3 regions of the Brevibacillus parabrevis genome follow, and region 2 is predicted to be linked to each of the others. Evidence: a T-box and tRNA genes for the amino acid it is inferred to sense, from the RefSeq annotation. Region 2 holds a T-box; the other regions hold tRNA genes.
What was found. The T-box of region 2 lies ahead of argS (arginine--tRNA ligase). A T-box ahead of a tRNA ligase gene usually reads a tRNA of that ligase, here a tRNA-Arg.
Positions count from the first base shown of each region.

Region 1: it encodes a tRNA-Arg, which carries the amino acid that the T-box ahead of argS (arginine--tRNA ligase) is inferred to sense. The anticodon was not compared.
Region 3: it encodes a tRNA-Arg, which carries the amino acid that the T-box ahead of argS (arginine--tRNA ligase) is inferred to sense. The anticodon was not compared.

Region 1 covers NZ_CP064090.1:2,790,981-2,796,157, forward strand. The annotation lists tRNA gene IRJ17_RS13180 (tRNA-Asn) at 33-108, shown strand; tRNA gene IRJ17_RS13185 (tRNA-Thr) at 115-190, shown strand; tRNA gene IRJ17_RS13190 (tRNA-Glu) at 211-284, shown strand; tRNA gene IRJ17_RS13195 (tRNA-Val) at 369-444, shown strand; tRNA gene IRJ17_RS13200 (tRNA-Met) at 520-596, shown strand; tRNA gene IRJ17_RS13205 (tRNA-Asp) at 659-735, shown strand; tRNA gene IRJ17_RS13210 (tRNA-Thr) at 835-910, shown strand; tRNA gene IRJ17_RS13215 (tRNA-Tyr) at 917-1,001, shown strand; tRNA gene IRJ17_RS13220 (tRNA-Lys) at 1,008-1,083, shown strand; tRNA gene IRJ17_RS13225 (tRNA-Leu) at 1,103-1,189, shown strand; tRNA gene IRJ17_RS13230 (tRNA-Gly) at 1,208-1,283, shown strand; tRNA gene IRJ17_RS13235 (tRNA-Arg) at 1,434-1,507, shown strand; tRNA gene IRJ17_RS13240 (tRNA-Pro) at 1,544-1,620, shown strand; tRNA gene IRJ17_RS13245 (tRNA-Leu) at 1,649-1,736, shown strand; tRNA gene IRJ17_RS13250 (tRNA-Gly) at 1,749-1,822, shown strand; gene IRJ17_RS13255 (sensor histidine kinase) at 2,256-3,425, opposite strand; gene IRJ17_RS13260 (TerC family protein) at 3,641-4,291, shown strand; gene IRJ17_RS13265 (YkoP family protein) at 4,362-4,946, shown strand; gene IRJ17_RS13270 (MGDG synthase family glycosyltransferase) at 4,946-5,177, shown strand, end outside.
Region 2 covers NZ_CP064090.1:4,726,973-4,732,149, reverse strand. The annotation lists gene argS (arginine--tRNA ligase) at 1-1,641, opposite strand, end outside; T-box leader at 1,718-1,983, opposite strand; gene IRJ17_RS21660 (hypothetical protein) at 2,027-2,521, opposite strand; gene IRJ17_RS21655 (sigma-70 family RNA polymerase sigma factor) at 2,730-3,302, shown strand; gene IRJ17_RS21650 (YcdB/YcdC domain-containing protein) at 3,293-5,177, shown strand, end outside.
Region 3 covers NZ_CP064090.1:314,725-319,901, reverse strand. The annotation lists tRNA gene IRJ17_RS01395 (tRNA-Val) at 1-68, shown strand, start outside; tRNA gene IRJ17_RS01390 (tRNA-Met) at 142-218, shown strand; tRNA gene IRJ17_RS01385 (tRNA-Asp) at 265-341, shown strand; tRNA gene IRJ17_RS01380 (tRNA-Phe) at 382-457, shown strand; tRNA gene IRJ17_RS01375 (tRNA-Thr) at 473-548, shown strand; tRNA gene IRJ17_RS01370 (tRNA-Gln) at 553-627, shown strand; tRNA gene IRJ17_RS01365 (tRNA-Lys) at 633-708, shown strand; tRNA gene IRJ17_RS01360 (tRNA-Leu) at 772-850, shown strand; tRNA gene IRJ17_RS01355 (tRNA-Gly) at 902-977, shown strand; tRNA gene IRJ17_RS01350 (tRNA-Arg) at 1,160-1,236, shown strand; gene IRJ17_RS01345 (AAA family ATPase) at 1,474-2,427, shown strand; gene IRJ17_RS01340 (DUF58 domain-containing protein) at 2,442-3,647, shown strand; gene IRJ17_RS01335 (transglutaminase TgpA family protein) at 3,652-5,177, shown strand, end outside.

The DNA.
Region 1 (5,177 bases), 1.9 Mb from region 2:
ATTCAGTTTTGAAGGAATAAATCCTTCAACGTTCCTCGGTAGCTCAGTTGGTAGAGCAATCGGCTGTTAACCGATCGGTCGGCGGTTCGAGTCCGTCCCGAGGAGCCATATGATGCTCCTGTAGCTCAGTCGGTAGAGCGTTTCCATGGTAAGGAAGAGGTCGCAGGTTCGATTCCTGTCGGGAGCACCAGAAGTCATCCTAACAATCATGGCCCGTTGGTGAAGCGGTTTAACACAGCAGCCTTTCACGCTGTCATACAGGGGTTCGAATCCCCTACGGGTCACCTATACACCCAACTATTTGTTGGGGCTCTCGCAAAGTACTTGGTGTTGCTACAACGCAATCTCTTCACTTTGTGGGGGAGTACGGAGGCTTAGCTCAGCTGGGAGAGCATCTGCCTTACAAGCAGAGGGTCGGCGGTTCGATCCCGTCAGCCTCCACCATTTATAAATCAGCAGGACGGTCAGTTGAAACCCTCGCATTTTGTGGTGACACTGACACTTGGTTGTCCTAATCGTCGCGGGATGGAGCAGCTCGGTAGCTCGTCGGGCTCATAACCCGAAGGTCGCAGGTTCAAATCCTGCTCCCGCAACCAAATTTTCTCTTTGCCCAAGCGATCAAAATTCGCACGCCTTACTGGGTTTGGACTAACAACATGGAGCTGTGGTGAAGTTGGAGTTCACGCCGGTCTGTCACACCGGAGGTCGCGGGTTCGAGTCCCGTCAGCTCCGCCATCTTTACAAGGTGGTCGGTTTCATGAAATGACAATGTGTTTTAATCAAACTAAAAAACATTGATCATTTTATGAAAGATATGCTATAATCAAATAGTATGCCGGTATAGCTCAATTGGTAGAGCACCTGACTTGTAATCAGGGGGTTGTGGGTTCAAGTCCTATTGCCGGCACCATTTACTGGGGAGATAGCGAAGTGGCTAAACGCGGCAGACTGTAAATCTGTTCCCTCCGGGTTCGGCGGTTCGAATCCGTCTCTCCCCACCAGTATTTGAGCCATTAGCTCAGTTGGTAGAGCATCTGACTTTTAATCAGAGGGTCGAAGGTTCGAGTCCTTCATGGCTCACCAGTTTTTACAAAATGGATATGCGGTCGTGGCGGAATTGGCAGACGCGCTAGATTCAGGTTCTAGTGGTGGCAACACCGTGGAGGTTCAAGTCCTCTCGACCGCACCATATTTTCTTATCAAGCATGCGGACGTAGCTCAATTGGTAGAGCGTCGCCTTGCCAAGGCGAAGGTCGCGGGTTCGAGACCCGTCGTCCGCTCCATAGATGTTCTCGGGTCTCTCACCCGTTCCGGGTTTACCCTTGAAGAGCATCAATGAAGAGTGTCACGGGCACTTCAGATCTGGCTTGTCGGGCAGGAAATCGACGAAGCAGCGCCAGTAGAAGCGAGACCCGTCGTCCGCTCCATATCATGTGCCCTTAGCTCAGCTGGATAGAGCGTTTGACTACGAATCAAAAGGTCGGGAGTTCGAATCTCTCAGGGCACGCCTCTTTACCTTAAAAGGGAAGAGAAATAGCAAAGTCGGGAAGTAGCTCAGCTTGGTAGAGTACTTGGCTTGGGACCAAGGGGTCGCAGGTTCGAATCCTGTCTTCCCGACCATGATTTGCCTAACGATTTGTGAAAAGCTGCCGGGGTGGCGGAATGGGCAGACGCAACAGACTTAAAATCTGTCGGGAGTTTCTCCCGTACCGGTTCAAGTCCGGTCCTCGGCACCAAGTTCGTTCGATGCGGGTGTAGTTCAATGGTAGAACTCCAGCCTTCCAAGCTGGTCGCGTGGGTTCGATTCCCATCACCCGCTCCATATGTAAAAGCAGAGAGCCATTTACCTCTCTGCTTTTTTCGTTATTGTCCCATCTCTATCTGCAAGCAACCGATCCAACAGAAAAAGACCTCGTGTGGCTGCGTCAGTCCAGCATGCCAGAGGTCTTTTATTCGCGGAAGTATAAAAAACAAAAAAGAAACAGAATCAGTCCGGGTTTCTTTCATCCGACGAGAGACGAATGAACGAAGCAGCAGGTTTAGTGCTTATGAACGTAAAAGCTTCAGAAAAACGATGTCGAAAGCTGTCTGACGGTTTCAGTGGTAGAAACATATGTTTTCGTGTACAGTAAGGCTAAGGTCGCTTACCGAACGTATAGGTAACGGATCTCTTGCATTGCCTCCTGATGACCAGGAGGCTTTTTTGTGTTCACAGAAGCGCGATTGACTTGACTATTATACTAACCCACCAGGATTCAGTTGGTCGCTTCCACAGGCTCTACAGCTTCTTCTACTGTTACGATCGGAAGCGATACGACGAAACGGGTGCGCTTCTCGTTGGAGTCGCAATGGATGGTGCCGTTGTGCTTCTCAATAATATTTTTACAGATGGACAAGCCAATGCCCGTCCCGTTTTGTTTGGTTGTAAAGAACGGCTGGAACAGAACCTCCACAATGTCGGGAGGAATCATTTCACCGTTGTTTTCCACACTTAAATAAAGCCAGCCATCCGAAGCAGTAGCGATAATGTGGACGTACTTGTCCGTTCGGTTTTGCACGGCGTCAATCGCATTGTTCAGCAAGTTGACGACGACCTGTTTCAAGCCTTCTTCATAACAAGCCAGAGAGCAGGGGTGGATTTGTTTTTCGAATCGTATGTTTTCTCCTAAAAGTCTCGGAGTAATCAGCGTTTCTACTTCAGCGAGCAGTTGCTCAACTTGGACAGTTTTGAAAATTTCATCGAGAATCGGTTTTTTGGAAAAGCTGAGAAAGCCGGTAATTTGCCGATGCAAGTTTTCAAATTCATGCATGACGACCTGAATGTACGTTTGCAATTGTGCCTGTTCCTGCGTCGACTCACTGATCAGTTTGAGAAAGCCTTCAATGGCACAGAGCGGATTGCGCAGCTCGTGGGCCATGTTGGCCGCGATTTTCCCCAGCATGGTCAGCTTGTCGTTGTGCAGGTAAGAAATCGTTTCTTCCTTTTGAACGAGCTCTTTGTTGATCATTTGCTCAAAATGATAGACAGCCCAAAAGACACTCTCGTCCATCGCTTTGCCCAGTTGCTTTTCCAGATAGTGCATGTCCTGGGGAGAGAGGGACCAATGTTGCAGTTCAGGCTGAAGCACACGCCAGAATACGTTTCGATACAACTGATACGTGCGCAAAATGGAGGAGAAGGGGAACTCCTGCGAACGCAGCCACTCTCCCATATCCAGTGCCCAGTTCTGCATGTCCTGGTCTACGTCTTCCACCAGATAACGGGCTAAGAGAACCGTTCGTTTCTCCGCAAAATCACGAGGAATTGTTACAGGGATTTCCATACTGCGAACAATTTCCTGCATCCATATCGTAGTAATTCTTGGAGCCAAGTCTAAAATTTTCCGTGAAACGTGCAATAAGTTAAGCGTCACAGTCTCCACCATCTCATTATCCACCCCACTAGAATCGTAAGGGAAAAAGGTAAGATTAGACAAGGTATAAATATCCCGATTTCGCGATAAAATGTTTTTTTGTGGAATTTTTTTGTTGACAAAATCCGCTGAAAACCGCCTTTTTTCGGAAAAATATTCAATCATAGGTCCGATTCTAGTCGCATAAAGTAGAATGGACAAACATTTCATGGACCAGGGAGGCAGGGATGGGAGAGCATTTTTGGCTGGGTCTGGTGCATATTTTCATGATTGATCTGGTACTGAGCAGCGACAATGCTGTCATCATAGGAATGGCCTGTCGGGGCTTGCCTTTACGGGAGCGAAGCCGTGCAATCATGTATGGAACGATTGGGGCTGTTGTATTGCGAATTGGCTTGACAGGCGTGATGACGTGGATGCTGGACATTCCGCTTGTAAAGGCGATCGGAGGGTTGCTGCTGCTCTGGATTGCCTGCAAGCTGATGCTGAGCAGCCACGACGAGACGACAGAGGTTGCGCACAATCAGACAATCGGCCAAGCGGTCAGAACGATTATATTAGCAGATTTTGTAATGAGTTTGGACAATGTTTTGGCGGTTGGCGGAGCCGCACATGGCGATATATGGCTGGTTTTGCTTGGACTGGGGATGAGCATCCCGCTGCTGATGTGGGGAAGCGTCTGGGTCGCGCGGCTGATGAACCGCTTCCCAGGTTTGGTCATCATCGGTGGCGGCGTGTTGGCGTTTACGGCTGTGGACATGTGTCTGGAAGACCAGTACGTGTGGAAATGGCTCAATCCGCTGATGTTGAATCACATGTGGCTTCCCGTGATTGCTGCCGCATTGATCATGCTGTGGGGGCGGATGAAAAGGGCCTGACCAGGTAATGAAAGGAAGCGGTAGTGGGGAATACTACAAAGTAAACATCGCTGGAAAGGAACCGTTGCATATGAACACAAATCTCTTGATGCTATGGGGATACTGGGATGAAATCTACCAACGGTGCACCAGACTTACCTATATTGAAAAAGGGAACAATATTTTTCGGGTCGTTCCCTTGCGTTATCGGGGTGAGTCTTTGCGTACGTCAGACGAGCGGATCATTCATGACGGCGATCTGATTTTGAAAATACATATTCACAACTACTACTTTGCCACTCTTTGCAGGGGCGTCAAAGACGAACTGAAAGTAGCCTTGTTATTGCGCAGGCATATTTTGCAATCCTTGCCGAGGCTGGCGGCTTTTCTGGAAGCGATGGAGGAACGGGAGCAAATCAAGGGAATCGTCGGCACAACCATGCTGCACAAAGGCGTGGCTCCTTTGGGCTTTTCCATTTCCGACGTACCGATGAGCTGGTTTTTCCGCTACAAGCGCTGGTATTTGCGACTGATGCTCAGAATCGTCCACCCGAACGGGAAAAAGCGCGTGCAGACGTGGAAGCAAGATATGCCGCTGAAGCGCGTCTACATGTCCAAGGAATTGCTCTTGGAGCGTTACGGCCAGAGCAAACCGACGACAGGGGATGCCTTCTGATGGCCAAGCGCTTTTTGCTGGTCACGGAGGAATGGGCAGGCAGCGGACATCGAGTAGCGGCAGAGGCGATCCAGGAAGTATTGCAAAACATGGACGGCGCACAATCTGCGCGGGTGATCGGAGGCTTACAGACGGCCAGCCCGGGATTGCGGGTGCTGTCCCGTTTTTTTTATCTGAACATGCTGCGGTATGCGAAGCCAGTTTGGCACAAAATGTACGAGCAAGATGAGA
Region 2 (5,177 bases):
CTGGAGGCGGGACGCTTTGACGTCTTCTTCCTCGGCCAAAATGCGCACGTTGGCGTAGAACTTGTTGAACGATTGGGCAAGGTCGATGACGTACTTGCCGATTTGCGACGGATCGAAATTGTCGCTGGCCCGTTCAATCACTTCCGGGAAGCTGTTCAGCAAAGTGATGACTGCCCACGCTTCCTTGCTGTCCAATGCATCTGGTACGAGGCTGGCAGCCGTTTGCGGCTTGTACTCTCCTTTGCGCAGAAGCGAGCAAGCGCGCGCGTGCGTGTATTGCACGTACGGCCCTGTCTCGCCTTCAAAGGTGAGCATTTCTTCCCAGGAGAAGTTGATGTCGTTCAGACGGTAGTTTTTCAGGTCGTGGAAAATGACGGCACCGACCCCGACTTGGCGGGAAACTTCGTCCTTGTTCGCGAGGGAAGGATTTTTCTCCTCAATCACTTTTTGCACATCGGCAATCGCCTGCGCCAAAACTTCTTCGAGCAGGACGACTTTTCCTTTACGCGTGGACATTTTCTTGCCGTCTTTGAGCATCATGCCGAACGGGATGTGATGCATGTCGGCGGACCAGGCGTAGCCCATTTTCTCCAATACTTTGTAGAGCTGCTGGAAGTGGAGGCGCTGCTCGTTTCCTACGACGTAGAGCGCTTTTGCGAAGTCGTACGTCTCATGACGGTACAGGGCGGCTGCCAGATCGCGCGTGGCGTACAAAGTAGCGCCGTCCGACTTTTTGATCAGGCATGGCGGCATGTTGTACTCATCGAGACTGACAACCATGGCGCCGTCCGATTCGGTCAGCAAGCCTTTTTCTTCGAGCAGGGTGACGACGCGATCCATTTTGTCGTTGTAGAAAGCTTCCCCGTGCGTGGAGTCGAAGGAGACGTTCATCAGCTCGTAAATTTTCATGAACTCCTTGAGCGATTCGTCGCGGAACCATTTCCACAGATGCTGCGCCTCGGCGTCGCCATCTTCCAGCTTTTTGAACCATTCGCGGCCCTGGTCTTCCAAGGTAGAGTCGTTTTCAACTTCTTCGTGGAAACGCACGTACAGGCTGAGCAGTTCTTTGATCGGCTCCGCTTTGACTTTCTCCTCGTCACCCCACAGGCGATAGGCGACGATCAGCTTGCCGAACTGTGTGCCCCAGTCACCCAAGTGGTTGATGCGCACAGGCTGGTAGCCGCGTTTTTCCATGATGTTCGCAATCGCGTTTCCGATGACGGTCGAACGCAAGTGCCCCATGGAAAACGGCTTGGCGATGTTAGGGGAGGAGAGGTCGATCGGCACTTTGCGGCCTTGGCCTGCTTCGCTGCTGCCGTAAGCGCTGCCTTGTGCCAGGATGGTGCCAATGACTTGCTCCGCCACGTTTTGCTGATCGAGAAACAAGTTGACGTATGGGCCGACCGCTTGTGCCGAGCGCAGCGGCGCACCTTCTATTTTTTCCGCAAGCTCTGTCGCGATCATCGGCGGAGCTTTGCGTAGTGCTTTTGCCAATTGGAAACATGGGAAAGCGATATCTCCCATAGCCGGGTTTGGCGGTGTTTCCAGCATATTGTACACCGTTTCTTGCGAGAAATCGTTCACACCGAGTCCGGTGAGGGCCGCGGCGATTTTTTCCGCCACTTGATGTTTGTAACTCATGGTAATTCTCCTTTCAGATGGGAAAAGCTTTGGAACGGAACGTTTGAAAAATAAAAAAACCTCTACGTCTCCTGTAAAAAGAGACGAGAGGTTGTGCTCCCGCGGTGCCACTCTTGTTGTTTTTGCCTGCATGATTTGGTTGAGGCAAAAACCGCTTTGCGCTGCTGTAACGGGCAGACCCGGCAAAACCCTACACAATCCAGACGCTTACATCTATAGCGTCAGATGTTCAGGCCGCATCTCCGAGGGGCGCTTCCGCACTTGGTCAGGCATCGGGCTTCCACCATCCCCGATTCGCTACAGCCGTAAGTCCAAGGGTACTGTCCTCATCAACGATTCGCTTGTTTACCTAGCATTATAGCCGTTTTTGGTGCTTTTGTGCAACTTACTCTTCCGGTTTTTTCAAAATCTTGTCGAGTGCCGCGAAATACTCCTGCGTCAGCTTTTCTCTTTCTTCCGCCGTCAAGTTTTCGGCATGCATCCATTGCGCCTTGTACTGCTCCAGTTTTTCCACCATGGCCAGCTCGGCAGCCGCTTCTTCTTCCAGATCGTAATTCTCGGATGGATCAAAAGGGATCAGCCGATTGTCGTTGCCGCTGCGCAGGTAGGAAGAGCGCCAGTTTTCCGGGAAGTGGTAATCCTGATCGCCAAACATCAGACCGAGAACGTCGTCGGAGTCGAGTGGCAAAAAGTGATCGTAATTGTCCCTTCTGCCGCCTTCGGACAGGTTGATATGCGACAAAAAGTAGCGCAAATAGTGTTCACCTGTTTCGGTATGCTTTACGATGGAATATGTTTCAAACTCGGATGTTTCCAGTTCCTTTACCGTCTCTATACAGGACAAAAACTCGTCTTTTTCACAAGCGAGCAAAGTGTTCATCGTCAATCGTTCCTTTCTAGGGGTTAGGTAAGCCTCATGATAGCAAAAGCGTTCCGCTCTGACAACGAACGCAGTGCGCGCAGGTGTCGTCTTTTCCGCTGAAAACAGAGGCCAGGAAAAATAAATCGCGATTTCTGTCACAAAAAGCAGGCTGCTGGATCAAATGGATATCGTTTGCAAGAGGAGGTGAAGCAAAGTGAATGTCAATCTGAATGCCAGTGCAAAGGCTAACGCGGCAGAGCGGTCTTTGCAGCCGACCAAGGATGCGCTGCTGTCGACTTTGATGAATGACTACGGTGACAAAATCGTCCAGCTCGCCTACATGATCGTCAAAGATCGCGGAATCGCGGAAGACATCACACAGGAAGTGTTCCTGAAAGCCTATCGGTCGCTGGATCAGTTTCGCCATGAGAGCAGTTTGAAAACATGGCTGTACCGGATTGCCATCAATGAATCGCGCAAGTATTTGCGATCGTGGTCGTTCCGGCAAATCTTTTCTACGTTTGTCTCCCCGAAAGAAACCGTGCCGGAACAAGTGGCGGAAGGGAACGTGGAATCGTCCGTTTTCAAGCAACTGGACCAGGTACATATCGCCGAGAAAGTCATGATGCTGTCGCCTTTGTATCGAAAGGTCATGGTACTTCATTACTATGAAGATTTGTCAATTAAGGAAGTAGCACAAGTGCTGGATATTTCCGAGGATGCGGTACGGACGCAGCTGCATCGGGCGCGCAAACATTTTCGGGCATTGTGTGAAAAGGAGGGATTGGAATGGAACTAGATCAGGGGCTGCGTGAAGCTGTACGCGAAGCAGGGAAAGCGGCAGCTTCGGAAGTGAAGTTTACCCGGGAAATGGAAGAGAGGATTCGGATGGAGGTCGGGAAGAAAAAGCAGAAAAATCACAAGCAGTTAGTCATGGCGGGATCGCTTGCGGCTTGTCTGGCATTGACCGTGCTAGGGGTGCGAGAGGGCTTTCTGCCGTCCATGTCGCCGCAAAAAAATGGAACGAGCGCAGCGGCGGCGCATCAAACGGACAAAACCGCGGAGCAGGCCGTTTCACCGGAACAAGCGCTGGCTCCGCTGCAAAAGGCAGTCCCTGAGCTTGGCGGTGTCACACTGCGCAAAGGCGAGACGCTGGATGGGATTGCGCTTGTGACCTTGCTGCAAAAGGACAGGGCAATCGGACAAGTCGCGTATGACACCCGGACGGGGCGGATCGAAAGCTACTTGCTGGACGCAAGCAGTGACGGCGAGAAAACAACGATTGCGCCCGCGCAAGCAGAGAAAGTCGCGCAAGCATTTTTGCAGACCGCGCTCGGTGAAGAAGCGAAGGTTTACGCGCATCAGGCGACAGAAGTTTATGCGGATGAGGATTGGCGCAACGGAACGTGGATGAACGTCAGCTATCAGCGGTTGGAAAACGGCAAGCCTGTCCCGTACGATGTCTTGACTGTCCAGGTGGACAAAAAGGAGCGCGTCGCCTTTTTCGGCAGGTTGAACGAGCAGGAGCAGAAGCTGTTTGCCAAATTCGCCGCCTCCGTGACTGAACTGAATCCGTTCCCGGTTGTCTACAACAAACAGCTGACTCGAGATGGCTGGGCGCTGGTTTTGGGCAAAGTGAACGACGAAGGCCAGACAGCGATGGTGAGCGAAATCGGCAACGGGCAAGACATCGATCTGTACCGGATTCAGCGGGACCGCAACGAAGAAGCGCAAAAGCCAAATGAAGCAGAGGCGTTAAAGCAAGCGAAGCAGCTTCTCGGCCGATTGCTTGGAGCTGACAGCGCGAACTATCGCCATGTGGAATCGAATAGCGCGGAAAAATTCATGCGTTATCATAACGGGTTACCTGTCATGGAAGATGTGCTGGATATTGAACTGGGCAGCTCCGGACGTCTTCTGATGTTCAGCAAACCGACGAGAGCGTATTCCCCGTCTTCGTTCCCGGATGCTGCGGAAGCTGTGGCGAAAAGCGCCGCCGAAAACGAGCTGGCCGCAAATATGAAGCTTGTATACGTGCAGCACATGTCCGAAGGGAAGGCGCTGAAACAGCCGACACTGGAATACAGGGCAGCGGTTTCCTTTTTCCAACAAGGAAGGCCGGTTTTCCTTGATTGGTACATTGATGCGCATAGCGGCAAGATCAACTACGGTACGGGAAACAACGGCTTTGCCTACGATCAGCTGCAGCGGGAGCAGCCGCAGGCAGATGCGTTCGAGACACACGAACAGCCTGTCATCGTGCGTACGAAGGAAGAGGCGAAGGCGCTTTTGCAAACGGAATTTGGCGTCAACGTCGAAGGCATGTCCTATCGGGAATCCGTAGATGATCACCAAAAGAACAAATCATTCAACTGGGCAGATAGCAAAGACCGCTGGCATGAAGTGACGATCGACGCGAAGACGAGCCAGGTAGTTGGGTTGCGCGTTCCCCGCACAAATACGCAAGTGACCGTGAAGCGCGAACAGGCCGAGCAGGCAGCCGTGTTCTTTTTGGCCAAATACGCCGATCCGGGCGTAAAAGAAGTGCAGCTTGCACAAGTGATGGAACCTGGCGCAGCCAATCCGGTTTCGTCAGGCAACTGGGTATTCCGCTATGTCATGAGCAAGGATGGGATTCCGGTGTTGGACAAGGGGCCAGATGCCGCTTACGAGG
Region 3 (5,177 bases), 1.7 Mb from region 2:
AGCTCAGCTGGGAGAGCATCTGCCTTACAAGCAGAGGGTCGGCGGTTCGATCCCGTCAGCCTCCACCATTTATAAATTAGCAGGACGGTCAGTTGAAAACGCCGCGTTTTGTGGTGATGCTGACGTGTGAGTCCTAATCGTCGCGGGATGGAGCAGCTCGGTAGCTCGTCGGGCTCATAACCCGAAGGTCGCAGGTTCAAATCCTGCTCCCGCAACCAAATTTTCCTTGATGGAATGGAAGTACCCTTGGGTGCAACCAAACATGGAGCTGTGGTGAAGTTGGAGTTCACGCCGGTCTGTCACACCGGAGGTCGCGGGTTCGAGTCCCGTCAGCTCCGCCATTTTTTGAATAAAAGAATGGCATAAGATAAAAATCATTATGGCTCGGTAGCTCAGTCGGTAGAGCAGAGGACTGAAAATCCTCGTGTCGGCGGTTCGATTCCGTCCCGAGCCACCATTAGTAACATATCTTGCCGGTATAGCTCAATTGGTAGAGCACCTGACTTGTAATCAGGGGGTTGTGGGTTCAAGTCCTATTGCCGGCACCACCATTGGGGTATAGCCAAGCGGTAAGGCAACGGACTTTGACTCCGTCATTCCTAGGTTCAAATCCTAGTACCCCAGCCATTTGCGAGCCATTAGCTCAGTTGGTAGAGCATCTGACTTTTAATCAGAGGGTCGAAGGTTCGAGTCCTTCATGGCTCACCAGTTTTTACAATCAAGAGTCGAGTAGCACGATAGAAATATCGATGCGCTTTTCTGTTTTATCTTGCGGGTGTGGCGGAATGGCAGACGCACCAGATTTAGGTTCTGGCGGGAGACCGTGGGGGTTCAAGTCCCTTCACCCGCACCTTATAAGAAAAAGGATTTGCAGCCAGAGCAAACCTTTGTTCATGTACATGCGGACGTAGCTCAATTGGTAGAGCGTCGCCTTGCCAAGGCGAAGGTCGCGGGTTCGAGACCCGTCGTCCGCTCCATAGATGTTCTCGGGTCTCTCACCCGTTCCGGGTTTACCCTTGAAGAGCATCAAAGAAGAGTGTCACGGGTACTTCAGATCTGGCTTGTCGGGTAGCAAATCGGCGAAGTGGTGCCAGTAGAAGCGAGACCCGTCGTCCGCTCCATCATTATTCAACCGTTTCAGGTTGACTCTTACAATTAAGTGCCCTTAGCTCAGCTGGATAGAGCGTTTGACTACGAATCAAAAGGTCGGGAGTTCGAATCTCTCAGGGCACGCCATTACTTCATATGAAACCGTAGAGTAGGAACAATTCCTACTCTTTTTTGCATAATCTCGGCTGCATTCTTACAAATTTTAAGTAAGTTTTCCTTGTATCTCCCAATTCCATCTATTACTTTAGAATTACACTGTATTTTCAACATCAACAATACAGGTGATACAAGGGAAAACAGGTGACAACGAGAGTTTGTTACATGCGTGATGGAAGAATAAGATGGAACAGGAGATGTATCAACGTGAACCCAATTAAATTGGACCAAATGCATCCTGCAATTGCTAAACTGATCGATAATATAGAAAAAGTTTTGATTGGAAAACGTTCGGTAATCGAGATGATGGTCGCAGCGATTTTGGCGAATGGGCATGTTCTTTTGGAGGACGTGCCGGGTGTCGGAAAGACGATGCTCGTACGCGCTCTGGCCAAATCGATCGGGGGCGAGTTCAAGCGTATCCAATTCACGCCCGATTTGCTGCCGACCGACGTGACTGGGGTAGCTATCTTCAACCAGCAAACGATGGAGTTTGAATTTCGGCAAGGACCGTTGTTTGCAAACGTGATTTTGGCGGATGAAATCAACCGGACATCGCCAAAGACACAGTCCGCTCTTTTGGAAGCGATGGAAGAGCGCTCAGTCACCGTAGACGGCACAACGTACCGGTTGGCCAACCCGTTTTTTGTGATGGCGACGCAAAACCCGCTGGAATACGAAGGAACGTTTCCACTGCCGGAAGCACAGTTGGACCGTTTTCTGATGCAATTACGCTTGGGATATCCGACTGTAGATGAAGAAATGCGGATGTTGTCGAGATTCTCAGATGTGAATCCGCTCACAGAGCTTGAGCCTGTCTTGTCGGCAGCAGACTTGACGCAGCTCCAGAAAGAAGTTGCTGCGATCAAGGTGTCGGAAGGGGTAAAAGAATACATTGTGCGGCTTTGCCACCGTACACGTGAACACCACCATATTTACCTTGGTGTAAGTCCACGCGGGTCACTTGCCTTGTATAAAGCGGTGCAGGCACTTGCATTTGTACGCGGCAGAGATTACGTTATCCCGGATGATGTCAAAGAACTGGTGCCGTTAGTATTCGCCCATCGGATGATCGTGAAGCCGGAAGCACGTCTGGAAGGAGCAACCGTTGATCGGGTACTGACCGTGATCTTGACCGAAACCCGAGTGCCGGTGAGCTGAGGCGGTGACTGCGAATGAGACAGCAAAGATGGGGTAAGCTCAAAGCGGTCCTGCTTGTGGTGATCACCTATGTTTTCGCCAAATTTCAGGGCGGTTTTTCCAGCTGGTTTCTTTTTTACAGCAGTCTGGTGTTTCTGGTATATGAGGCTCTGGCGTATTTTCTCATGCTCTCTACGCTGGAGGTAGAACGCCACATCGATCGCAACCGTTTGCAGGACGGCGAGGACGTCGTTGTGACGGTTCGTCTGCGTCGGAGAATCCGGTTTCCGTTCGGGTGGCATATGGTTGTGGAGCCGTTGCCGGAGCGTCTCGCAGGCGTGTATGAGCCGCACAGACAGCTGATTTTTCCTTGGTTTAAAAAAGAGATGGAGTTTCGCTACGTCATTCCCAGTCTGCCACGCGGTTTTTACACGCTGGATCAGTGTGTTGTCAGCGGAGGAGATTTTTTCGGATTTTGCGAAAGGCGGAAAGTGTTTTCATTCCCCCAGGAGTTTCTCGTCTATCCACGCTATAAGGAATTGACGCATTGGGCTTTGGGCGATGGCAGCTTCAGCGGGAATGTCCACGTGTCACACAAGCGCTCCGACGACGTCGCTGCGGTAAGGGGCGTACGCGATTATCAGCGCGGTGACCGGCTGAGCCAGATTCATTGGCGTGCATCTGCCAGAGGGACTGGCTTAAAAACAAAGGAATTTGAGCATCAGGCGATGAATCAGGCTGTCTTTTTCCTTGATGTAGAAAAGGAAAGCTACGAGGGCCAGCCAGCCCAGCTTTTCGAAACGGCGGTAAAGCTAAGTGCAAGCCTGATCGCGTATGCCAACCGGAACCAGTATCACTACGGGCTGGTGTACAGGCAAAAGGAACGCATCTCGATTGCTCCGGCGCTGTCCCATGCCCACTTCCTGCGTGTGTTTGATCAGTTGGCGCGAGTCATGCCGCAAGGAAGCGAGTCGTTCGCACGGGTTGTAGGGCGAGAAGCGCTGGAACAGCAACAAGGTGTAACGCTGATTATCGTCACACCGCGAGTAGACAAAGACCTGGTCAATCGACTGATTGCGTTGTCGCAAAAAGGAAGAAGAGTGCAATTGTTCTACGTACATGCCGAAGCCACCATTTCCCAGGAGCGCAGACGAATGCTGCAACTGCTCGGCGGAAGCAAAGTATCGTGTACGTCTATCCACGTCGATGAACAAGAGTGGAAGCGGATAGGAGGTGCTTAGACTCATGAGCGTGTGGAAACGTCCAACGGTATGGCAATGGGTCTCGGCCCTTTTTCTGTTCCTGATGCTAAGAGAGTGGCTATTGCCTTTGCAGGAGCTGACAGATACAGGCATCCTTTGGCCTTTTTATGCGATCGTGGCCGGAGTGCTGATTATCGACGTAGCCATACCGTATCGCTGGATTACAATACCGATCAAAATGCTGGGCCTGCTGTGGCTTTTGCATGCTTCTTTGTTCGACACACCGCTGTTTGCGACGGATTGGCTGGCGGAGTTGTACGGGCAGATAGTTCATGACCTCCCGTTGGCTTTTCAGCAGGATTGGGCAGCGATGTCCATCTTGTCGCGAAATGCCTTGTTTGACCTGATGCTGATCGTTTTGATTACGATGCTGACGTACTTGGTACTGGAGCAGCGGCAAGGCTTATGGTTTGTCTTTTTGACAGAGCTGTATTTGGCTGTCCTTGATACGTTCTTGCCGTATGACGCCAGCGAGGGGATTGTGCGGACGCTCATTTTCGGGTTCTTGCTCCTGGCTGTCAGTCATTTGATGAAGATGACCAACATGGCTACCGTGGCAGAAAAAAGGAGTCGGCTTCTCTTCGGTTCTCTGATGGCTTCTCTCCTGATCATTCTCGTGAGCGTAGGCATCGGCTATGCCGCTCCGAAGAAAGCAGCGAGCTGGCCTGATCCGATTGCTTTTCTGATGGGCAACGGGAACGAGACGCCGACAGCGGTCATGAAAAAAGTTGGTTACGACAACAACGACGAGCGGTTGGGCGGACCTTTTCTGCAAGACAATACGCTGGTGTTCATTGCGACAACGAACGAGCGCAGCTATTGGCGCGGCGACTCCAAAGACCTGTATACAGGTGTAGGCTGGGAGAAAGGGGAACGCGATTACACGGCGATTCTCGACCCGCAAAACTACGAGTGGAAAAATGAACTGTTCCACGGGTTCGAAATGAAAAAGGTAGAAGCAACGCTGGAATTTAAAGGACCGCAGCAGTTTGCCACTGTCTTTTATCCGGGGCAATTGAACAAGGTGAGCAATTACGCTCCGCCGAATGCTACTGTCGTGTATGATCAGTTGAACCAACAGCTAGAGGTGCGGGCAGGCAAAATTAACCTGATCCAGTCCAGATCGCAAAATGGCAAAACGGAATACGCTCCTAACACATTGCTGCTCAAGCTCAACCAGTACAAGGTGAATGCAGAGGTTCCGGTTGTCAGCGAAAAGGCAGTGACCGAAGCGGGAACCGACTATCCGGAAGAGATCAAAGAGCGGTACTTGCAGCTTCCGGCAACTTTGCCGCCGCGTGTAAAAGAGCTGGCGAAGTCGATTACGCAAAATGCCAAGACCCCGTACGAAAAAGTCCGGGCGATCGAGAATTACTTGCGTTCGAGTGGAAAATATAAGTATGAAACGAAAGATGTGCCTGTAGCTGCGGAGGGTCAAGATTTTGTCGACCATTTTCTCTTTGACAGCATGAGAGGGTACTGCGATCATTTCTCCACCTCCATGGCGGT